Linked DNA regions of Massilia litorea. The main gene of each other region encodes a partner of the protein of the gene in region 2 in a complex. Links are inferred from orthologs where the notes say so. Each region holds a gene or a part of one and is shown on either strand. Other genes may lie near its edges.

Region 1 (15,859 bases), 2.8 Mb from region 2 along the record:
ATCATGTCGCAGGGCAGGAACTCGACATCGAGTACGTCGGCCTCGATGAAGGAGAGGCGCGGGTCGCGCTCGGTCAGCCGGCTCGCGCGGTCGATCATGTCCGCGACACAATCGATGCCGATCAGCTGCAATTGTTCTTTCAGCGGATGGCGTCCGGCCAGCTGGGCAAGCATGGTGCCGGTCGAGCAGCCGATGTCGTACACCACGCTATCGGACTTGAGGAAAAAATCGCTGTAGTAGGAGACGAGCTGGTGCCCTTCGCGGTACAGGGGGATGGATTTGAGGATGTGCTCGTCGAAATTGGCGCTGATGTTCTCGAAGGTCCAGTCCGCGTTCTGCTGGCTGATGTGCGCGTCGACGTATTTCTTTTGCAGATTGTTCATGGCGTCGTCTCTTGCGAGGAAAAGCCACAGCCTGCGGGGCGCGGTGTGAAGATCCCGTTAAGCACGGGCCGGCGTTCTCTCAGGGCTGCCCGACTTGCGCTTCAACTTGATCTGGCTCAAGCGAGATCACCTCATCGCCGGGCATCGGACGGCAGTCGGCGCCGAGCGGCTCCCAGCCGCGATGCACGACAATACGGCCCTTGTCGTGACAGAGCTCCACTCGCCTGGCCGCAGGCAGCCGGCGCTGCACGAAGGCCTCGATCGCGGCCGGCACGCTGACCTGCAGCGCCAGCGCGTAGACATCGTCGAGCGGATGGTCGTCCACGTGCAGCAGCGGCACGAACTGGCCGGCGAACATCATCGCGTGCGAAGGCACTTTCACCGGGCCGGCCGCATAGCCCTGGTCCCGCAGCCAGGACTGGGCCTGCGCGCGCGCGTCGCCGCCGCCGCCGTCCATCCTGCCCCAGGCGCTGGCGAGGAGTTCGATCACCCACTGGTTGCAGTTCTGGTAGCGCGTGCCGAAGGCGTAGGCGTTCGCGCTGTACCGGCCGGCCAGCAGCGACAGGGCGAGCGGCTTGTCCAGCGCCGCCCGTTCCAGCAGGGCGCCGTCTTCATCCGGCGGGAAGACCAGCGACATGTGGCCGCTGCCGGGTGCCTCGGCGCCAAGGGCGAAACCGGCGACGCCCTGGTCGAACAGGCGCGGGCGCGATTCGTCGCAGGCGTAATAGAGCTGGCGCACGCCCCAGGGGCTGCCGGGATTGTCTTTCAGGGCGATCCCGGCATGCGAATACAGCAGGCCGAAACGGCTCAGGTCGAGCCCGGCGCGCGAGACCAGGGCGACCTTGCTGCCGGAACGTTCCAGCTCACGCTTGACGACGCCGGCGAAGCGCAGCACGCGGTCCTGGTCGGCAGCGCTGATTTCCTTGCCACGTTCGCAGAAGGTCGGGATGCCGGCCCAGGCGCTGCCGCCGGCACAGAAGGCCAGGGCGGCAATGAGCGGCCGCAGGCGTCCAGGCATCAGATCGCGACTTTTTGCGAGCCCAGTTCGCGGTACCAGCTGTCTTCCAGCGCCAGGAAGAAGGATTGCTTCGTGTCGGCGTGCGCGAACTCGTAACCGTATTCGCGCGCATTGACCTGCACCAGTTCGCCTTTACTCACTTCGCGCGCCGCCAGTGCGCGGTTCGGTACGTCGAGCGTGAATTCGCGCATGGCGTCCTTTGCGCCCGCGTCGGCTGCCTGCAGCGTCATGCGCGTGGTGCCCGGTTTGCCGGGCGCGGCGGCGATGTCGATCACGCGGTACCGGCCGGCGGCCACGCGTTTATCGTCGCCCGAACTGTTGCTCGACGCACCGATCGAATCGGACACGCTGCCCGAGGAGGCCGAGCCGGCGCTGGACGCCGAGGAGGCCGCGGTGCTCGCGGCCTGGGCCGGCAGGGCGCAGGCGGCAGCGAAGAGGGCGAGGCAAACGGCGCGCAAGGGGAGGCTGAGGCGGGAATTGATGATCATGAAAGGCTTTCGTAGTCGAGCTGAATGACGCTATGGTACAAGCCCATGGCGCCGCTGAGAAGGCTTGTACGCTGCGGTATCCGGCGCCGGTGGCAGTATGCAAACAAAATGTGCAAGGCGCGGGGGCGTATGCACAGCACATTTGCACGTCGCCGTTTGACCGCATCTCGACGATTTCCTCTAGTCTGGCCCCGTCGCGATCGCGGCCGGCTGTCGTACACTACGTCCACAACAACAAGGACGCCAGATGGAGACCAACCGCAGATCCTTCCTGAAGGCCGGCGCGCTCGGCGCGCTGGTGCTGGCCGCGGGCGGGGGCATCTACCGCGCCGTGCAGTCGCCGCGCCCGCAGCGCTTCGTCCTCGACGGCGAAGCGCGCGCCGCGCTCGGGGCCATCGTCCCGGCGATGCTGGCGGGTGCGCTGCCGCTCGACCCGGCCGGGCGCAAGGCGGCCGTCGCCGGCACCATCGAGGGCGTCCATACGGCGATTTCGAACCTGCCGCTCGCGGTGCAGAAGGAAGTGCAGGATTTGTTCGGCCTGCTGGCCCTGGCGCCGGCGCGGCGCCTGCTGACGGGCGTCTCCGGCGGCTGGGAGAACGCCGATCCGCACCAGGTCGCCTCCTTCCTGCAGGACTGGCGCCTGCACCGCTTCGCCCTGCTGCGCACCGCCTACAGCGCACTGCACGACCTCTCGCTCGGCGCCTGGTATGCGCAGCCGGCCGCCTGGGCCGCGATCGGCTATCCCGGCCCGATGAAGGAACTGTCCTGACATGAGCGCAAAATCCATTCCCCTGACTGTGGCCAAGGGCATCATCCCCGACCCGGTGCGCGCCGGCCTCGCGCGCGGCTGGAAGATCGTCGACGCGGCGCAGCTCGACACCGACCGCACGCTGGAGGCCGACGTCGTCATCGTCGGCAGCGGCGCCGGCGGCGGCGTGACGGCCGAGATCCTGACGCTGGCGGGCCTGAGGGTGCTGATCGTGGAGGAGGGCGCATTGCGCTCGTCGTCCGACTTCAGGATGCGCGAGGCCGATGCCTATCCTGGCCTGTACCAGGAGTCGGCCGCGCGCCAGACGCTCGACAAGGGGATCAAGATCCTGCAAGGGCGCACGGTCGGCGGCTCGACCACGGTCAACTGGACCTCGAGCTTTCGCACGCCGGCGCCGACGCTCGACTACTGGGCCGAGCACTTCGGCCTGGACGGCTACGACAGCGAGACCCTCGCCCCCTGGTTCGCGATGATGGAAGCGCGCCTGCACGTGGGCGACTGGCAGGCGCCGCCCAACGAGAACAACGACTTGTTGAAACGCGGCGCGGATAAACTCGGCATCAAGTCCGGCTTCATCCGCCGCAACGTCAACGGGTGCTGGAACCTGGGCTATTGCGGCATGGGCTGCCCGACGAATGCGAAACAGTCGATGCTGGTGACGACGATTCCATCGGCGCTCGACCATGGCGCAACCCTCGTCACGCGTGCACGTGCCGAGCGCTTTGTCCTGCGCGGCGGGCGTGCCGACGAACTGCTGTGCAGCGCACTGGGCGCGGACGGCGTGGCGCCCACCGGGCGCGTGCTGCGGCTGCGCGCGAAACACTTCGTGGTGGCGGGAGGTGCGATCAATTCCCCGGCCCTGCTGATGCGTTCGGGCGCGCCCGATCCGCATCGGCTGCTGGGCAAACGCACCTTCCTGCACCCGACCCTGATCTCGGCCGGCATCTTCCCGCAGCGCGTCGACGCCTGGGCCGGCGCGCCGCAGACCGTATATTCCGATCACTTCCTGCACACGGCGCCGATCGACGGCGCCATCGGCTACAAACTGGAAGCGCCGCCGCTGCATCCGGTGCTGCTGTCGACGACCCTGAACGGTTTCGGGCAGGGGCATGCCGCGCTCATGCAGCAGTTCCCGCACATCCAGGGCATGCTGGCGCTGCTGCGCGACGGCTTCCACGATCAGTCGGCAGGGGGCGCGGTGCAGCTGAAGGACGGGGCAGGGGTGCTTGACTATCCGCTCAACGATTTCCTGTGGGACGGCGCGCGCCGCGCGCTGTTGACGATGGCCGAGATCCAGTTCGCGGCCGGCGCCAGGGCCGTGCGGCCAGCGCACGAGACGGCGCGCGAGTATGCGAGCTGGAACGAGGCGAAGCGCGAGATCGCCGCCCTGCCGCAGCAGCTGCACATGACGCGCGTGGCGTCGGCCCACGTGATGGGCGGCTGCACGATGGCGGGCGACGAGCGGCGCGGCGTCACGGCGCCGGACGGCCGCTACCGGGGCCTTGCCAACCTGTCGGTGCACGACGGCTCGCTGTTCCCGACTTCGATCGGCGCCAATCCCCAGCTCTCGATCTACGGCATCACGGCGCGCCTGGCGAGCGTCCTGGCGGCCAGCCTGACCGGCAAGCCCGCACTGCGGGTCTCCGCATCAGCGTGAGCAAAAACGTGAGCGCGCGCCGCATCGCACAATGCCTGCTGCTGCTGCAGCTCGCCGGCGCCGCCGGCATCGCGTTCGCGGCCCGGCACTGGTGGGGCGCCGCGCCCTGGACGGCGCTGGCGCTCGGCCTGGCCTGCGTGATGCTGGTGCGGCTGGCGATCAACATGAACAATTTTGTCCTCAGCGCCTGCTTCGCCAGCCCGACGCCGCCGGACTTCCACCTGACCCCGGCGGCGCGCCTGCGCCTGCTGGCGGAAGAATTCCGGACCAGCATGCTGTGCACCTCCTGGCTGATCCCGCGTGCCACGGCCTGCCGCCGCATTTATCCCGACTCGCGTGCGGTGCCGGTGCTGCTGGTGCACGGCTACGGCTGCAACAGCGGCATCTGGGGCTACCTGGTGCCGCGCCTCGACCGCAACGCGATCAGCCATGCGAGCGTCGACCTGGAACCGGTGGGCGGCCCGATCGACGGCTACGTGCCGGCGCTGCAGGCCGCGGTCGAGGAGCTGTGCGCGGCTACCGGCGCGACGCAGGTGGCAATCGTCGCCCACAGCATGGGAGGCCTGGTGGCGCGCGCCTGGATGCGGGCACACGGCAGCGCACGCGTGGCGCGCCTGATCACGCTGGGCACGCCGCACCACGGCACCAGCCTCGCCAACTTCGGACCGGGCGCCAACGCGGCCCAGATGCGGCGTGCCAAGGGGGAGGCCAACGACTGGCTGCGCGAACTCGGCGCGAGCGAGGACGCGGCGCGGCGCGCGCTGATCACCTCCATCTTCAGCCACCACGACAACATCGTCTCGCCGCAGACCTCGAGCGTGCTGGAGGGCGCGCGCAACATCGCGCTGGGCGGCGTCGGCCATGTGGCGCTCGGCTGCAACGGCCGCGTGCTCGATACCGTGATGGAGGAGCTGGGCCGGCTGCAGCCGCGTGCCGAGACGGAACCGGTGCTGCTGCTGGTCGACGACGACGCCTTCATGCTCGAGATGCTGTCCGACGCGCTGCAGGGGCAGGGCTGGCGCGTGCTGACGGCTGCCTCCGGCGCGGCGGCGCTGGACCTGCTGGCGCATGAGCGTGTCGCGGCCATCGTCAGCGACCACCTGATGCCGGGTATGAGCGGGGCCGCGCTGCTGGCGCAGGCGCGCCGCCTGGCGCCCGGCGCTTTCCGGATCCTGCTTTCCGGCGCGGGCGACGATCCGGAGATCGCCGCGGCGCTGACGGACGGCTCTGCGCACGCCTTCGTTGGCAAGCCCTGGCGCGCGGATCGTTTGCTGGCGCTGCTGCGTGAAGCCCTTGAAGCGCGCCCCAGCGTTTAAAATGCGGATGAATGCCCCGAATTGACGACGAAGCGATGACGAAGCGATGACGAAGAATATCAAGGAACTCGAGCAGGAAGAGGAAGAGCTGTCGCGCGCGGTGCGCAGCTCGGCCCAGCAGATCTGGCAGGCGGGCCTGGGCGCCTTTGCCAAGGCCCAGCAGGCGGGTGGACGTGAATTTACGCGTCTGGTGCGCGACGGCAGCGAGCTGCAGAAGCGCGCGCGCAGTGTCGAGGATGCGACCGAGACCGTCGCGCGCAAGGCCGAGCGTTCGAGCCGGCGCGCATCGGGTACCTGGGGCAAGCTGGAGCAGGTGTTCGAGGAGCGCGTGGCGCGCGCCCTGGCCACCATCGGCGTGCCGGCGCGCAGCGAAATGGAAGCGCTGAACCACCGCATCGACGAGCTGGAACGGATGCTGGCCGAGCTGGCGGGCGAGCAGATGCGCCAGGCCGCGGCGAAGAAGGCGCCGGCCGCCAGGAAAGCGCCCGCCGAGCCTTCCGCCAGGATCCCGGCCAAGACGAGCGCAGCGAAGCGCCCCACCACCAAATCCGCCGCCGCGAAGCGCGGCACCGCCGGCTAGCCATGCCCGGCCGCACTGCCGTTGGGGTGCGGTTCGATGATATGCTTGCGGGTGACCCTATTCAGACCGCCATCCATGCTACAAAAAGCTCCACGCCGTACCCGTGAACGCATCCTCGAGCTCTCGCTCAGGCTGTTCAACGAGTTCGGCGAGCCGAACATCACGACGACCGTCATTGCCGAGGAGATGAATATCTCGCCGGGCAACCTGTACTACCATTTCCGCAACAAGGACGACATCGTCAACTCGATCTTCGTGCAGTTCGAGGCCGAGATCGAGCGCATCCTGACGGTGCCGGCGGGACGGCGCTCGAACATGGAAGACGTCTGGCTCTACCTGCACCTGATGTTCGAGCTGATCTGGCGCTACCGCTTCTTCTACCGCGACCTGAACGACCTGCTGTCGCGCAACCGCAAGCTCGAACTGCACTTCAAGGCCATCCTCGCCCACAAGATCAAGGTCGCGCGCCAGCTGTGCGAAGACCTGCGCAGCGAACAATCGCTCGAAGCAAGCGACCAGCAGATCGGCGCGATGGCGACCAACATGGTGGTGGTGGCGACCTACTGGCTGTCCTACGAATACGTGCGCAATCCGCGCAAGTACAGCGAGCAGCAGGCCATCGCCGACGCCCTCGCGCGCGGCTGCTACCAGGTACTGTCGATGCTCGGTCCTTACCTGCGCGGCGATACCAGCCTGCTGTTCGAGAAGCTGAGCGAGGAATACCTTAAAAAACTGCCGGACGAAGGCCGCGAGCCTGTCTGATGACCGGATACCCATGAAATCGATCGCTGTCTACTGCGGCGCCGCGAACGGCGCCAAACCCCTGTATGCCGACGCCGCCCGCGAGCTCGCGCGCGTGCTGGTCGAGCACAACATCGCCCTCGTCTACGGCGGCGGCAAGGTCGGCCTGATGGGCGTGATCGCCGACGAAGTATTGCGGCTGGGCGGCGAAGCCACGGGCGTCATCCCGCGCGCCCTGGTCGAGCGCGAAGTGGGGCATGCCGGCCTGACGCGGCTGTTCGTGGTGAAGGACATGCACGAGCGCAAGGCCATGATGGCCGAGCTGTCCGAAGGGTTCATCGCCATGCCGGGCGGCTTCGGTACGCTGGAAGAGCTGTTCGAGATGGTGACCTGGGCGCAGCTCGGAATTCACGCCAAGCCGATCGGGCTGCTGAATGTCGACGGCTTCTACGATGGACTGGTGAAATTCGCCCAGCACCAGGTGGACGAGGGCTTCGTGCGTGAAGGGCATGCTGGCCTGATGCACGTGGATGCAGATGCGGATGCGCTGGTGAAAAAATTACGAGACGGTTGCGCACCGTAGGGGGCATTGAGGCCAGTGGCCTCAATGACCCCTACATCTCCAGTTCGAGCGCGTACGCCTCCAGCATATCTTCGATCGCACTGGCCGTCACCGGCTTGCTGAACAAATACCCCTGCATCTCGTCGCACTCGTTCTCGCGCAGGAAAGCGCGCTGCTGCTCGGTCTCGACGCCTTCCGCAATCACGCGCAGGTTCAGCTTGTGGCCGAGCGAGATCACCGCCATCGCGATCGCCTGGTCGTCCGGGTTGTCGGCCAGTTCGCTCACGAATGATTTGTCGATCTTCAGGCGGCTGATCGGGAAGGTCTTCAGCGAGGACAGGCTCGAGTAGCCGGTGCCGAAGTCGTCGATCGACAGCGACACGCCCATCGCTTTGAGCTCGCGCATCTTCGCGACCGACTTCTGCAGGTCGCGCATGATCAGGCTTTCGGTCACTTCGAGTTCCAGCAGTTCCGGCGCCAGGCGGCTGTCGCGCAGGGCGGCGGCGACGCGATCGACCAGCCGCGATTCCTCGAACTGGCGCGCCGAGACGTTCACCGACATCGTCACCGGCGGCAGGCCGGCGTCCATCCAGGCGCGCGCCTGGCGGCAGGCTTCGCGCACCACCCAGTCGCCGATTTCCACGATCAATCCACTTTCTTCGGCCAGGCCGATGAAACGCTGCGGCGGCACCATGCCGTGTTCCGGATGCTGCCAGCGGATCAGGGCCTCGACCCCGAACAGGCGCCCGGTGCGCAGGTCGACCTTCGGCTGGTACAGCAGGCGGAAGCCGTTGTTGTCGGCGCCCTCGAAGGTCGCCTGCACGGCATTGCGCAGGCCATCGAGCAGCACCAGCTTTTCCTCGACGCTGGCATTCATCTCGCGCGCGTAGAACTGGAAGTTGTTGCTGCCCAGGTCCTTGGCGCGGTACATCGCGGCGTCGGCGTTCATGAGCAAGGCGCTGGCATCCATGCCGTCGCGCGGGTACATCACCACGCCCATGCTGCAGCTGACCTGCACCGCCTGGCCCGCGACTTCGATCTCCTCGGTGACGGCGATCCGGATCTTTTCCAGCAGCGGCGCGAGCGCCTGCGGATCGTGGCTCTGGTCCGGCAGCAGGATCACGAACTCGTCGCCGCCGAAGCGCGCGAGCGTGTCGTTGCGGCGCAGGCAGGCGCCCATGCGCTTGCTGACCACCCTCAAGAGCTCGTCGCCGGCCTTGTGGCCGAGGCCATCGTTGACCAGCTTGAAGCCGTCCAGGTCGACGAAGGCGAGCGCCACCGCGCTGCCCTGGCGCGCGGCATTGCGGATCGCCCCCTCGATCCGGTTGTGCATCAGGTTCCGGTTCGGCAGGCCGGTCAGCTCGTCGTGGTGGGCCATGTGGAAGATGCGTTCCTCGACCTGCTTGCGCTCGGTGATGTCGCGCACGATCACGACCACGCCGTCTTCGACCGCCACCACCTGGCGGTGCAGCCAGCGCCCGCGCGCCTCGCGCGAGGAAGCCTGCCACTCCCCTTCGCGCGGCTTGCCGTCTAGGGCCACGAGGGCGATGTCGTCGAAGATGCCGTTGGTGCGGTAATGCGGCAGCATGTCGCACAGGAGCATGCCCTGCATCTCGGCGCGCGGCAGGCCGATGATGCCTTCGGCGCGCGAGTTGGTCGCCTCGACCGCGAAGTCGGCCACCGTGCCGCCCGGACCCGGCACCACGCGCAGCACGAAGAAGGCGTCCAGGCTGCCTTCGGAAGCGGCGGCATAGGTTTCCTGGGCGCGGCGTGCGCGCCGGCGCACCCGCGCAAGCTGCCAGGCCCAGCCCGAGACCACGGCCACCACCAGCAGCAGCAGGGCGCTGGCGCCGCTGGCTGCGGCCAGGAAGGTCTGGCGCTTTTCGTTGAAGGGCGCGAACTGCTCGTCGCGCGCGAGGCCGACGACGATCGCCAGCGGGAAGCCGTGCAGGCGCTGCACGCTGGTATAGCGCAGCACGCCGTCCGGACCCTTGTGCAGGGCGACACCGCCATCCGTATGTCCCAGTTCGATGCGCTGGCCCCAGCTGACGCTGTCGCCGACGCGCAGCGCGCGCATCAGGCCATCCAGGCCGGCCAGGCCCAGCATGCCCTGCTCGCCGTCGCGCGAGCGCTCGTAGGCGCTGGTGAAATAGGACGGATCGGCTTCGACGATGGCGATACCTGCGAACCGGCCCGCGCGATCGTTGATGCGCCGCGTGAAATGCAGGTGCGGCTCGGACTTGATGCTGTCGCCGACGGTCGCGCCGACAAAAGGCAGGCCGAGGTTATTGTCGCGATGATAGAGGAAATAGGCGGTGCCCGAGACGTCGTGCGCCCTGGCCTCGGGATTGCTGGCGACGACGCGGCCGTCGCGGTCGGCGATCGCCACCACGAACACCAAACCCGGCGGCAGCAGGCCCTGTTCGCGCAGGGCCGGCAGGGCGCCGGCCGTGCCGTTCAGTTCGACCGCGTACTTGAGCACCTTCAGGGTCTGGTCGATGCCGTTCAGGCTGCGCGACATTTGCGCTTCGTAGGTCTCGATGCGCTCGAGCGTGGCCGCATGCACCGCGGCTGTCGCGGCGGCCCGGTCGGCGTCGATCACGCGCAGCGTCAGGATCCACAAGCCGATGACCAGCAGCACGGCGAACAGCGGCAGCGAGATATGCGTGTCGAGGCCGCGCCCGAGCCAGCGCGCCAGCCGGGAGCCTGGCGCCTTGCGCCGCGGAGGGGAGGGAAGCGATAGCATGCGTGTCCTTTCAATGCACGAGCAGGACCTGGCGCACCGACGGGTCGAGTGCCTCGCGCTCGATATAGCCGATCAGGGCCGGATCCTCGGCCACCGCCTTGCGCACGGCGGCGCTGCCGGCCAGCTCGCGCGGCGGCTGGCCGCGGCCGGTGAACACCATCTTCGACCAGTAGGCCTTCAACAGGGCCGGGGTCTTGCCGGCCACGCGCAGGTAGAACTCGTCGCGCTGCGCGGAGCCGAGCGGCTGGTCGAGCGCGGTGGCGACGGCGCCGTTCGGGAAGCGCGGGGCCTGGCCGAGGAAGATGGCCGCCACCTGGTCGGCGCGCATCGCCTCGACCGGGCTGCGTGCCGAGACGACCACCACCAGGTCGTTGGCCTGTGCCAGGGCGGCGCAGCATGCAAGCAGGATGGAGGCGAGCAGCCTCGCGGATCGAAATCGCATGGCTGCCCCTCAGAACACGAAGTCGAGGGCGGCGCTGGTCACCTGCGCCGTGCGTCCGGACTGGTAGTCGGGCACCGAATTGATGAACATGCCGCGCGAACCGTTGCGCGTGGTAACGCGCTGGTGCTGCAGCTTGAGCGCGAAGTTCGGCGCGAGATCCCAGCGCAGGCCGGCGCCCAGCGTCGACTGCGAGGGCACGGCGCGCATCATCGCCGCCAGCGACGTATTCAAGGCGGCGCCGCCGGCGGCATAGGCGGGAGCCAGGCCGTCCAGCGTCAGCGCGGTCGGTCCATCGGGCAGGCGGCCCCAGACCCGGGCCCAGGTGGCATACGGCGTCAGGTTGCGGTGCCGCCAGCCGCCGCTCAGATAGGCGGAACGCGTGCTGCCGAGATAGCCGTCGACCTTGCTGCGCCCGGCTTCGCTCATCACGAACCACTGGCCCGGATCGTAGTTCAGGCCGACGCTCATTGCCGAGGCGCGTTTGTCGTCCACGCGCAGGCGGCGGGCGATGTCGCGGCCTTGCGGCCCGAAGCCGTCGAACGCCTCGAACAGCGCGGGAAACAGGCCGACCGACAGGCGCGCGGTGATGATCGACGCGCGCGCGCTGAACGCGCCTTGCTCGACCGTGTGCGACACGCCGGCGATGCCGCGGCCGCGCAGGCGCGCGCCGTCGTACAAGGGGATGTTGGTGCGGCCATAGAACAGTTGCGTGGTACTGCGCAGCGCTTCGCCGTTCCATTGCCAGCTGAGGTCGGCGCCGTCGCTGTTAGTGAGCGGCAGGACACCGTAAACCTCGAGCGGCGTGCGCACCCAGGGATAGGCATAGCCGACCTTGCGGTAGTCGGCGGCGATGAACATCGGCAGGGCGATGCGGCCGAGGCGCAAGGCCAGCTCCGGCGTCACCTGGTATTTGAGGTTCGCCCATTCCACGCGCGGCTGGTAGCTGTAGTCGAGGCGCTGCTCGGTCACGACCTGCAGCACGGCCGACCAGCGCGTATCGATATGCAGGTCGAGCTGGCCGCCCAGCTTGCTGTCGACGTCGCCGCTCCAGTGCGAAGTGCGGCCGGCACCGTCGGCCTTCAGGATGGAGGCGGTGTAGTCTGCCTGGCGCTCATCGGAGTGCACCGCGCCGACCGTGCCGAAGCCGGAAAAGGTCCAGGTGGAACTGGTCGCTTCAGCGCTGGCCGCGCCGGCGGTGCCAATGAAGGCAAGCAGGACGGCGCCGGCGCAAGCAGCGGGAAGGGATACGGCGGTGGAGGGGAAAAACATGGATCGCTTTCAATCGGGTCTGGCGTGCCGGAACCGGGCCGGCTGCATGCATGGCGCACGCATGACGGGACTGTAAGCGAGCGATCCCTGTGGAGTCGATATATTTACGGTTGGAAACGAATTTAGCGGTCTTGACCGTTGTGAGACGGCAACGAAGCTTGCATCGACATTAACTCCGGGGCTGCCGCTCAGATCTGTTGCAGCTGCTTGTCGATGGCCTTGCGCGCGCGCTCATTACGTTCGCTGTAACGGTCGGTGAGGTAGTCGGTGCGGCCGCGCAGCAGCAGCGTCATCTTGAACAGCTCTTCCATGACATCGACCACCCGGTCGTAATACGCGGAGGGGCGCATGCGGCCTGCGTCGTCGAATTCCTTGTAGGCCATCGGTACCGAGGACTGGTTCGGGATCGTGAACATGCGCATCCAGCGTCCAAGCAGGCGCAGCGTGTTCACCACATTGAACGATTGCGAGCCGCCGCAGACCTGCATGACGGCCAGGGTGCGGCCCTGGCTCGGGCGGATCGCTCCCATCTCGAGCGGAATCCAGTCGATCTGGTTCTTCATCACGGCCGTCACCGCGCCGTGGCGTTCGGGACTGCACCACACCTGGCCCTCGGACCACAGGCACAGCTCGCGCAGCTCGACCACTTTCAGGTGGGTCTCGGGCACGCTGCCCGCCATCGGCAAGTCCATCGGGTCGAAGATTCTTACGTCGGCGCCGAAGTGTTCGAGGATGCGCGCGGCCTCGAAGGTCAGGAAGCGGCTGAAGGAGCGCTCGCGCAGGGAGCCGTAGAGCAGCAGGATGCGCGGCGCATGAGAGAAGTCGCCCTGTGGCGCGAGCTTGTCCATGTCGGGCACGTCGAGCAGGTGTTCCTGAATATTCGGTAGATCGTGGAGGGGCATCATTCGCTCGCTTCGGGGAGATGGGTGAGGCCGGCCGTGTCGGCAAAGTCGCCCGGGGCGACGGTGCCGCCCACGGTGGCCGCGGCCGGCGCCGCCGGATACAGCCAGCAGAACAGCAGGGTGGCCGCCGCAGCGCCCGCCAGCTGGGCCAGGATGAATCCCGGCGCATCGGCCGGGCGGATGCCGGCGAAGGTATTGCTGGCACTGCGCGCCAGGGTAACGGCCGGATTGGCGAACGAGGTCGAGGCGGTGAACCAGTAGGCCGCCGTGATATAGGCCCCCACCGCGAACGGCGTGATGGCGGGCCGGCTGCGCGAGCAGCCGATGATCACGCCGAGCAGGCCGAAGGTCGCCACGCATTCGCTCCACCACTGCGCCGGTCCGGTGCGCACATGGGTCGATGCGCAGAACAGCGCCTCGCCGAACATGCCGTGCGCGGCGGCCACGCCGGCGAAGGCGCCAACCACCTGCACGGCGATATAGGGGAGCACTTCGCGCGCCGGCACATTGCCTTGCCAGGCTTCCGACAGGGTCACCGCCGGGTTGAAGTGCGCGCCCGAGAGCGTCCCGAACATCAGGATCAGGGCCACCAGCCCGGCGCCCGTGGCAATCGTATTGGCCAGCAGCGCGATCGCCACGTTACCGCCGGCCAGGCGTTCGGCCATGATGCCCGAGCCGACCACCACCGCCAGCAGGAGCGCGCTGCCGAGCCCCTCGGCCACCAGGCGCCGGGCCAGGGTCATGGCCGCACCCCGCAGAATGCGCTTCCGTTCGTCGCGCGCATCATGCCTGCAGCGTGCCGATGCGGTCGAGTTCCGCCTGCAGGCGCGCGCGGTCGGTGTTCAATTCGTCCAGCGGCAGCGCCAGGAAGGCCTGGATGCGCGCCAGGATGATGGCCCAGGTGCGCTCGAAGGCGGCCTCGATTTCCTCGTCGGTGCCGGCGACATGGCTCGGGTCGTCCAGGCCCCAATGGGTGCGCAGCACCGGGCCCAGATAGGCCGGGCAGGTTTCGCCGGCGGCGCTGGCGCAGACGGTGACGACGATGTCGGGCGTGACCGGCAGTGCGTCCCAGGACTTGCTGAAGTAACCCTCGGTCGAGATGCCCTTGCGCTGCAGGAGCGCTACGGCGCGCGGATGGAGCCAGCCGGTGGGGTGGCTGCCGGCGCTGAGTGCGCGCATGCCGGCCGGCGCCAGGTGGTTGAAGGCGCCTTCGCTGAGGACGGAGCGGCAGGAGTTGCCGGTGCAGAGGAAAAGGATGTTCATGTCGTTGGTCTCAGCATGATTTCTTGTCGGTGGCAGCGCAAGGTAGGCCGCCGCAGCAGTTCTCGGTCAGGAATCCGATCAGTCCATTCATCGCTTCCACCTTGGCCGAATAGATCACGAAGCGCCCGTCCTGCTTTGAGGCGAGCAGTCCGGCATGCGACAGCTCCTTCAGGTGAAAGGAGAGCGAGGAGGGGGCGATGTCCAGCTGTTCGGCGATTTTGCTGGCCGCCAGGCCGTCAGGTCCGGCCTGGATCAGCAGCCTGAAGACGGCGAGCCTGCTTTCCTGCGCCAGCGCGGAGAGGGCTGCCAATGCCGATTGCGTGTTCATGCCAGGTGCCCGTGAAGAAGGATGGGACGATGATATATCGGATGCTACGATAATTCAACGATCATCGAATCATGGTGCCTGAAGCATTGCGAGTGAGGTGATGGTGCAGCGCGTGGAGTCAGGACGCTCAGCCTTCGCTCCACAAGCGCTCGCCCGTCTGTTCCATATGCGTGAGATACAGCCGCAGGTCGAGTTCGAACTGGTGGTACTGGGGCTCCATCCAGCAGCACAGTTTGTAGAAGGCCTTGTCGTGCTGCTTTTCCTTCAGGTGGGCCAGTTCGTGCACGGCGATCATGCGCAGGAATTCGAGCGGGGCGTCGCGGAACACGCTGGCGATGCGGATCTCGTGCTTGGCCTTGAGCTTGCTGCCCTGCACGCGCGAGATCGCGGTGTGCAGGCCGAGCGCGTGCTGGACGACGTGGATCTTGCTGTCGTAGGCGACCTTCGCCACCGGCTCGGCATTGCGCAGGTAGTCGTCCTTCAGGTCCTGCACGTAGTCGTACAGGGCGCGGTCGGTGCGCAGGCCGTGCGGGCTCGGGTAGCGCGAGCGCAACAGGGCGCCGAGGCGTCCCTCTTTCAGGAGCGAGGCGGCCTGCTGGCGCAACTGGTCGGGATAGGCGGTGAGGTAGCGAAGTTCGGACATGGGGCGGGAATGTACCACAGCGGCGGCGCAGTCGCAGGAGGCCTTGCGGGCGGACGCCTGCCGTCAAAAAAAAACGGGACGGAAAGTCCGCCCCGTCACGCCCTGCCGGCCAGGAAGGCTATTCGTCCTTGCCGCCCTGGCGATTGCCGCTCTTGCCGGCGGTGCCGGTGCCGCCACCGCTGGCGGCCGCCCGGCTGGCCGACTGCCGGCTCTCGCCTCCCTTGCGGCCGATATCGGCCATGTGCGCACGGTTGCGGCTGACCGCCTCCCCGCCTTTCTGCCCCGCGCGGCGCGCTTCTTCGGAATCGAATTCGTGCGCCGTGCCTTTCTGGTGGGCGGCCTGGCCGCCCTTGCTGGCGATCTCGCGCTGCTGGTTCTGGTCCATCGCCGCGAAACCGCGTTTGGCAGGGCCGCTGCCGCTGCCGCCACCGCTCTTTTGCGCGCTGCCGCCGGAGCTGCCCGCGCCCTTGCCGCTCTCCTTGCTTGTCGCCATGTCGTTCTCCTGGTTGCCCTGCAGTGTGAAGGGTAAGCGCAGCATTGCCACACTCGTCCGGTTAGAGAGACCGCTTCCGGGTTAGTTCCTTCCCTCTTGAGGACTTCGCTTGCGCCGCGCTTTCGAAGGGCGGCGCAGCGTCCGTTCAGTCCGGTGCCCGCGGCGGCGTACGCCTGCCGTCGTGTGGTTCGGCGCCGTCGAAGCTCGTCGGGGGCGCCGCCATGTCGTCGTCGAGCTGGGCGCGCCGCAGCGCCAGTCG
Region 2 (7,647 bases):
CCTCGAAATGCTGGCGGCCCGCTTCGGCGAAGGTTTCATAGGTGCCCTGCACGATGCCCTGGGTACCGATATAGATCCAGCTGCCGGCCGTCATCTGGCCGTACATGAACAGGCCTTTGCGGTCGAGCTCGTTGAAATGCTCCCAGTTCGCCCATTTCGGCACCAGGTTCGAATTCGCCAGCAGCACGCGTGGGGCGTTTTCGTGGGTCTGGAACACGCCGACCGGCTTGCCGGACTGGATCAACAAGGTCTGGTCGTCTTCCAGGGTGCGCAAGCTCGCCAGGATCTGGTCGTAGCACTCCCAGTTGCGCGCGGCGCGGCCGATGCCGCCATACACGACCAGGCGCTGCGGGTCCTCGGCCACCTCGGCGTCGAGGTTGTTTTGCAGCATGCGGTAGGCGGCTTCGGTCAGCCAGCTCTTGCAGTTGAGCTCGGTGCCGCGCGGGGCGCGGATGCTGCGCGTCGGATCGAAACGGGGATCGACATCAACTCGGGGCGATTCTTGGGTCATGGCAGCTCCTGGGAGAGAAGGACGGGCGAACGGCCTTCCGTCCACCCTGACATGCTCGGAGTCTAAGTTGTCTATACAAGCCAGTCAATCCATTTTGTCATGCCTTACCGTTGATACACCGCCTTGCCGCCCACCCAGGTCTGCAACACGCCGGTTTTATAAATGTCGTAGGGCGAGACCTTGAACAAGTCCTGGTCGACGACGATAAAATCGGCCCATTTTCCCGGCTCCAGCGAGCCTAAGCTGTTTTCGGCATGGCCCGCATAGGCTGCGTCAAGCGTGAAGCAGCGGAAGGCTTCCTTTAGCGACATCGCCTGGTTCGGATACCAGCCGGCAATCGGCTGGCCCGACGCGTCCTGGCGCGTGACGGCCGCGTGGATGCCGAAGAAGGGATTCGGCGATTCGACCGGGAAGTCGGAACCGCAGGCGATGCGCGACCCCTGGTGCAGGAAGCTGCGCCAGGCGTAGGCGCCCTTGATGCGCTCGGGGCCGACGCGGCTTTCCGCCATGTTTTTATCCGAAGTGGCGTGGGTCGGCTGCATCGACGGAATGATGCCAAGCGTTTTGAAGCGCACGATGTCGGCCTGCGTCACGACCTGGGCGTGCTCGATGCGGTGGCGCTGGGCTGCGCTTTTCGTTGCGCCCACTTCCTTCTGGTAGATGTCGAGGATCTGGTGGTTGCCGGCGTCGCCGATTGCATGCACGTTGACCTGGTAGCCGCGCGCCATCGCCTTCTTCATCATCGCGTCCATCTGGGCCGTCTTGTGGAACAGCAGGCCGTGCGAATGCGGCTCGTCGCTGTAGGGCGCGATCAGGGCCGCACCGCGGCTGCCGAGCGCCCCATCCGAATACAGTTTCACGGCACGCAGCGCGTACATGTCCTTGCCATAGGTTTTAACAGGACCGTTCTTCGCCAGCACATCGAAGTCGCCCTGGGTGCCGCCGATCATCCCGTAGATGCGTGCGCTCAGTTTCCCCTGGTCCGCATAGGCGCGGTACAGGCGGTCTTCCGCCACGCCCAGGCCGGCGTCATGGACGCCGGTCAGGCCGACCCGCGCCATCTCGGCGAGCGCGCGGTCGAGGACCTTGCGTCCTTCCGCCTCGGTCTGGGCCGGCAGAACTTTCACGACCAGTTCCTTCGCCGCGTCGACCAGCACGCCGGTGGCGCGGCCGGCAGCATCGCGCATGATCTTGCCGCCGGCCGGATCCGGCGTCTTGTCGGTGATGCCGGCCGCCGCCAGCGCGCGGCTGTTGGCCCAGCCGGCGTGGCCGTCGACCCGCTCGAACCAGACCGGACGGTCGCTGACGACGGCGTCGACGTCAGCGGCGGTCGGGAAGCGGCCCAGTTTCCAGTTTTCCTGGTTCCAGCCGCGGCCACGCAGCCAACCGTCGCCTGGATTGGCGCGTGCGTAGTCGCCGATGGCCCTCAAGGCGTCCTGCAGCGAGGTCGTGGCCGACAGATCGAGCTGGGTCAGCATCTGGCCCAGGCCGAACACGTGGCCGTGGGCGTCGATCAGGCCCGGCAGTACGGTCTTGCCTTGCAAGTCCACCTGGCGCGCACCGGGCGCCTTGGCCGCCACCTCGGCGTTCGTTCCGACGGCCAGGATCTTGCCCCCGTCGTCGAATGCGAGCGCGGCGAACTGCACCAGGTCACCCTTGGCGTTCAGCGTGTAGCCGTTGGCGTTGACGATCGCCGTGTCCGCCTGCGCGCAGGCGGCAGCGAGAGCGGCAAGGACGAACGCGGAACACTGCTTGAGGGTGGGCTGCATGGACTCTCCTGGACATTTATAAAATGCAAAACATGAGTGTAGCGAAGTCCACCCGGCTTGGACACTGGCGGCCACCCTGCGCACCTGTTTTTTCGTTATGATTTCAGATGAGCAATAGCCAATCAACGAACATGGGAATCCTTGTGAAACGAATCGCCTCCGTCCTCTCCTGCGTGTGCGCCCTTGCCGCCTCCTCCTTCGCCGCAGCGGCCGAGTGGGAAGGGCCGCAAGACCCGTTCCAGCTCTACGGCAACAGCTACTATGTCGGCACCGAGGGCCTGAGCTCGGTGCTGATCACCTCACCCGCCGGCCACATCCTGATCGATGGTGCCAGCCCGAAGGCAGGCCCGGCGATTGCCGCGCACATCCGCCAACTCGGCTTCAAGCTGGAAGACATCCGCTACATCCTCGTCTCGCACGAGCATCTCGACCATGCCGGCGGCATCGCGGAACTGCAACGGCTGAGCGGCGCCACCGTGCTCACCAGCCCGGCCGCGAAACCGGTGCTGGAATCGGGCAAGGCCGACAAGGGCGACCCGCAATTCGCCAACGACATGCCGGACATGACCCCTGTTTCTCCGGTGCGCAGCGTGCGCGACGGCGAGTCCGTCGAGCTGGGGCCGCTGTCGATCAAGGCGCATTACACGCCCGGCCACACGCAAGGCGGCATCAGCTGGACCTGGACGGCCGTCGAACACGGCAAGGGGATGAGCATGGTGTATGCGGACAGCCTGAATGCGATCAGCGCCGGCAGCTTCCGTTACAGCGGAAATACGGTCTACCCGACCGCCAGGGCAGACATCGAGCGCTCGATTGCGCGCGTGGCGGCGCTGCCCTGCGACATCCTGGTGACGGCGCATCCGGACGCCAGCGATTTGCTGGAGCGGCAGGCGAAGCAGAAGCAGCTCGGTAACCTCGCCTTCGTCAATCCCGGGGCCTGCGTCGCCTACGCCGACACGGGCCGCAAGCGGCTGGCGAAGACGCTGGCGCAGGAAGCGGCGAAGCAGTAATTCGTAGGGGGCCGCGGCGGCCCCGCGGTCAGGCGCGGCCCGTATCGTCCTTCTCGCGCGCGATCAGCGCCGCCTTTCTCTCGATCCCCCACCGGTAGCCCGACAAGCCCCCATCGTTGCGCACGACGCGGTGGCAGGGAATCGCTACCGCTACGGGATTGGCGGCACAGGCCCCGGCCACCGCGCGCACTGCCGCCGGCGCACCGATGCGCTGCGCCAGCTCGGTATAACTCACCGTCTCGCCGGCCGGAATCGCGCGCAGCGCCGCCCATACTCTCTGCTGGAAGGCGGTGCCGCGCACGTCGAGCGGCAAATCGAGGCCGATGCGCGGCGCCTCCACCAAGCCGATGACCTGCGCCACCGTCGCCTCGAAACCGGCATCGGCGCCGATCAGCTGCGCCTTCGGGAAACGGTCTTGTAAATCGCGCACCAGCGGCTCCGGATCGTTGCCCATCAGCACCGCGCAGATGCCGCGTTCGGTGGCAGCGACCAGGATCGCGCCGAGCGAACAGGCACCTACCGCGAAGCGGATCGCTTCTCCCGCGCCGCCGGCCTTGAAGCGTGAAGGCGCCATCCCCAGCATCGCTTCGCTCCCGGCATAGAAACGCGAACTGGAATTGAAACCGGCCGCATACAGGGCATCGGTGACGCTGCCCTCCTGCGCCAGCGCGTCGCGCACGCGCGCGGCCCGGCGTGCCGCTGCATAGGCCTTGGGCGTCACGCCGGCATGCGTTTTGAAGACGCGTTGAAAGTGGAAGCGGCTCATGCCGACTGCGCGCGCTACCGCATCGAGATCGGGCGCCTCGTCCTGCGCGTCGATCAGGCGGCAGGCTTCGGCGACCAGCTGGGCCTGGCGTTCGCTCAAAGGCGGCTGCCCCGGTTTGCAGCGCAGGCAGGGACGAAAGCCGGCCGCTTCCGCTTCCGCGCAGCTGGCGTGGAAAGCGACATTCGCGCGCAGCGCGGGCCGGGCGCCGCAGGAGGGCCGGCAGTAGACGCCGGTCGTACGCACCGAATAAACAAAAACGCCGTCGGCGGCGCGGTCGCGGCTTTGCACGGCGGCCCAGCGCGCGTCAAGGCTGGCATAAGGTTCGGCGATGGTCTCGATCTTCATGGCACTTGTCCGGAATGGGTGAATGGCTTCATCCTGCCAGCAGGAGGCCATATCGGCACCCCGCCGCTTGCTTTCGAATTCGCGATGCTAGAATCGGGGGCAGTCAACCCTCATCATTATCCTCTTCCGGAGAGCAGTTTGGACGAATCCAGCGCGCAAGCGAGCACCCCCATCTTCCAGCGCATCAAGGACTACCTGGTCGGCGAAATCGCCACCGGACGCTGGAAGGAAGGCGACCTGGTGCCGTCGGAACAGGCGCTGGTACGGCAGTTCGGCGTCTCGCGCATGACGGTCAACCGCGCCGTGCGCGAGCTGACCGCCGAACAGGTGCTCACGCGCCGCCAGGGTTCGGGCACCTATGTCGCGCCGCGCAAATACCAGGCGACCCTGGTCGAGATCCGCAACATCGCCGACGAAGTGCGCGCCCGCGGACACCGCCATGCCAGCCGCCTGCACCTGCTTGAAGAAGCGCCTGCGACCGAGGCCCTGGCGCTGCAGTTCGGCCTGGCGCCGGGCGCTCCGCTGTTTCACTCGCTGATCGTGCACTTCGAAAACGAAGTCCCGATCCAGCTCGAGGACCGCTGGGTCAATCCGGCCTGCGCCCCGGCCTACCTGGAACAGGATTTTGCCAGCATCACCCCGAACGAACACCTGATGGCGGTCGCCCCGCTGCAAGGCGCGACCTACAGCCTCGAGGCGCTGGCCCCGCCGCGCGACGTGGCGGAACTGCTCGGCATCGACGCCCGTTCTCCCTGCCTCGTGCTGAAACGCAGGACGACCTCGCACGGCGCCGTGGCCTCGGTCGTCACGATGTGGCATCCGGGCCACCTGATACAGTTCAACGGCAGCGTGGGCTGAAGGCAATGCCTTAATACTGGACAGAATATTTTGTACAACATGTGCCATGGACAGCCGTTCTCGCACATAATCCCTGCCAGTCAATAATTTGCCGGAACCAACTGTATGAATGACCTCGCCGCATCAAGCCAGCCGCCGCGCGTGCTGGTGCTCGACGACGATCCTTTCATGCTCGAGATGCTGAAAGACATGCTGCATACCATCGGGGTTAGTGCAGTCTATACCGAAGCCAGCACCCGCCACGCCTTGTCCACGCTCGCCGAGCAAGGCCCGGACGTCCTCATCTGCGATCTCGCCCTGCCCGACATGGACGGCATCGAATTCCTGCAGGCAGCAGCCGAACGCGGCTTTCGCGGCGGCGTGATCCTGCTGTCGGGCATGGATTCCGGCGTGCGCGATGCCGCCGGCGAACTGGCGCGGGTGCTCGGATTACGCGTGGCGGGTATCTTCCGCAAGCCCATTGGCCTGGACCAGTTGCGCTCGGCGGTGATGTGCTGAGGGTATGTTAAGATTTTGTACAAAGGCCCGAACACTTTTTGGGAAAATAAGGTATGATTCGGCCTAAATCCCCCGCCTGACGTCCTCCCGACGCCCTTCCCATTGAGTTCGCGCACTTTGCCTCCACCATTGTGCTGCAGCTGTTTTATCAACAAGCGGAAGCCGGACGCGCCTTAACACGGTCGTCTCCAGGCGTACATTGATCCTTACCTCTCTTTGAGGAAAACATGAGCGAAAACATTAAACACATCAGCGATGCTTCTTTCGAAACCGACGTGCTCAAGTCCGAGCTTCCGGTACTGGTCGATTTCTGGGCCGAGTGGTGCGGTCCGTGCAAGATGATCGCCCCGATCCTCGAAGAAGTCGCTAAAGACTACAACGGCAAGATCACGATCGCGAAGATGGACGTCGACGCCAACCAGGCTATTCCAGCCCAGTTCGGCATCCGTGGCATCCCGACCCTGATCCTGTTCAAGAACGGCGCCGTGGCGGCGCAAAAAGTCGGCGCACTGGCCAAAGGCCAATTGACCGCCTTCATCGACAGCAACATCTAAACGCATAGCGGCGGCAGCGCGCCCGCACTGCCGCCATTGTCCGGACGGGATCCGGTCGGCTCCGGCCGCTTCCCAACCTGACGTTGTTTAACGCAGTTTATTTATTCCACGTCGTTCCCTCCCCTACCTTTACCTTCCCGTCACGGGACACCCACACAACATGCACTTATCTGAACTGAAGGCAATGCACGTCTCCGCGCTGCTGGAGATGGCCATCGGCCTCGACATCGACAACGCAGCCCGCCTGCGCAAGCAGGAACTGATGTTCGCGATCCTGAAGAAGCGCGCCAAGTCCGGCGAGCAGATCTTCGGCGACGGCGCCCTCGAAGTCCTGCCGGACGGCTTCGGCTTCCTGCGTTCGCCCGATGCCAGTTACATGGCCTCGACCGACGACATCTATATCTCGCCGTCGCAGATCCGCCGCTTCAACCTGCATACGGGTGACTCGATCGAAGGCGAAGTACGCACGCCGAAAGACGGCGAACGTTATTTCGCTTTGGTAAAGGTGGACAAGGTCAACGGCGAATCGCCGGAAGCCTCGAAGCACCGCATCCTGTTTGAAAACCTGACGCCGCTGCACCCGAACGAGCCGCTGCGCCTCGAGCGCGACATGAACGGCGCCGAAAACATCACCGGCCGCATCGTCGACCTGATTTCCCCGATCGGCAAGGGCCAGCGCGGCCTGCTGGTCGCGTCGCCGAAGTCCGGCAAATCGGTCATGCTGCAGCACATCGCCCACGCGATCACCGCGAATCATCCTGACGTGACCCTGATCGTCCTGCTGATCGACGAGCGTCCTGAGGAAGTGACCGAGATGCAGCGTTCGGTGCGCGGCGAAGTCGTGGCCTCGACCTTCGACGAACCGGCGACGCGCCACGTGCAGGTTGCCGAGATGGTGCTGGAAAAGGCCAAGCGCCTGGTCGAAATGAAGAAGGACGTCGTGATCCTGCTCGACTCGATCACCCGCCTGGCGCGTGCCTACAACACCGTGATCCCGGCTTCGGGCAAGGTGCTGACCGGCGGTGTCGACGCCAACGCGCTGCAGCGTCCGAAGCGTTTCTTCGGCGCCGCCCGTAACGTCGAAGAAGGCGGCTCGCTGACCATCGTCGCGACCGCCCTGATCGAAACGGGCTCGCGCATGGACGACGTCATCTACGAAGAATTCAAGGGCACCGGCAACATGGAAGTGCACCTCGAGCGCCGCCTGGCCGAGAAGCGCGTCTACCCGGCGATCAACCTGAACAAATCGGGTACCCGCCGCGAAGAACTGCTGATCAAGCCGGACCAGCTGCAAAAGATCTGGATCCTGCGCAAGCTGCTGTACTCGATGGACGAG

Evidence for each region.
Region 1: the proteins of trxA (region 2) and LPB04_RS21145 are in contact, whole or in part, in an NMR structure (PDB 2IPA), measured with the Bacillus subtilis proteins. The link is inferred for Massilia litorea from one-to-one orthologs.

Annotation. Positions count from the first base shown.
Region 1 is NZ_CP062941.1:4,711,749-4,727,607, reverse strand. The notes cover bases 12,397-15,302. They hold LPB04_RS21145 (arsenate reductase ArsC), read right to left. Parts: upstream 14,137-15,302; coding sequence 13,657-14,136; downstream 12,397-13,656. Other genes in these bases: LPB04_RS21130 (KGG domain-containing protein), read right to left, coding at 15,226-15,302; LPB04_RS21135 (YgjP-like metallopeptidase domain-containing protein), read right to left, coding at 14,592-15,107; LPB04_RS21140 (ArsR/SmtB family transcription factor), read right to left, coding at 14,147-14,464; LPB04_RS21150 (aquaporin), read right to left, coding at 12,873-13,616; arsH (arsenical resistance protein ArsH), read right to left, coding at 12,397-12,876. In the rest of the region: LPB04_RS21215 (methyltransferase domain-containing protein), read right to left, coding at 1-383; LPB04_RS21210 (DUF2145 domain-containing protein), read right to left, coding at 463-1,401; LPB04_RS21205 (hypothetical protein), read right to left, coding at 1,401-1,889; LPB04_RS21200 (twin-arginine translocation signal domain-containing protein), read left to right, coding at 2,137-2,658; LPB04_RS21195 (GMC family oxidoreductase), read left to right, coding at 2,660-4,315; LPB04_RS21190 (alpha/beta fold hydrolase), read left to right, coding at 4,324-5,631; LPB04_RS21185 (phasin family protein), read left to right, coding at 5,678-6,211; LPB04_RS21180 (TetR/AcrR family transcriptional regulator), read left to right, coding at 6,287-6,973; LPB04_RS21175 (LOG family protein), read left to right, coding at 6,987-7,535; LPB04_RS21170 (bifunctional diguanylate cyclase/phosphodiesterase), read right to left, coding at 7,567-10,260; LPB04_RS21165 (type 2 periplasmic-binding domain-containing protein), read right to left, coding at 10,271-10,702; LPB04_RS21160 (hypothetical protein), read right to left, coding at 10,712-11,971; more of arsH, read right to left, coding at 12,160-12,396; more of LPB04_RS21130, read right to left, coding at 15,303-15,600; LPB04_RS21125 (hemerythrin domain-containing protein), read right to left, coding at 15,746-15,859. UniProt on the Bacillus subtilis protein: Catalyzes the reduction of arsenate [As(V)] to arsenite [As(III)]. In vitro, can dephosphorylate para-nitrophenyl phosphate (pNPP).
Region 2 is NZ_CP062941.1:1,880,761-1,888,407, reverse strand. The notes cover bases 4,698-7,647. They hold trxA (thioredoxin TrxA), read left to right. Parts: upstream 4,698-5,984; coding sequence 5,985-6,311; downstream 6,312-7,647. Other genes in these bases: rho (transcription termination factor Rho), read left to right, coding at 6,472-7,647; LPB04_RS08375 (response regulator), read left to right, coding at 5,365-5,757; hutC (histidine utilization repressor), read left to right, coding at 4,698-5,259. Outside these bases: hutU (urocanate hydratase), read right to left, coding at 1-511; LPB04_RS08395 (amidohydrolase), read right to left, coding at 616-2,280; bla (subclass B3 metallo-beta-lactamase), read left to right, coding at 2,424-3,290; bifunctional DNA-binding transcriptional regulator/O6-methylguanine-DNA methyltransferase Ada, read right to left, coding at 3,319-4,401; more of hutC, read left to right, coding at 4,540-4,697. UniProt on the Bacillus subtilis protein: Participates in various redox reactions through the reversible oxidation of its active center dithiol to a disulfide and catalyzes dithiol-disulfide exchange reactions.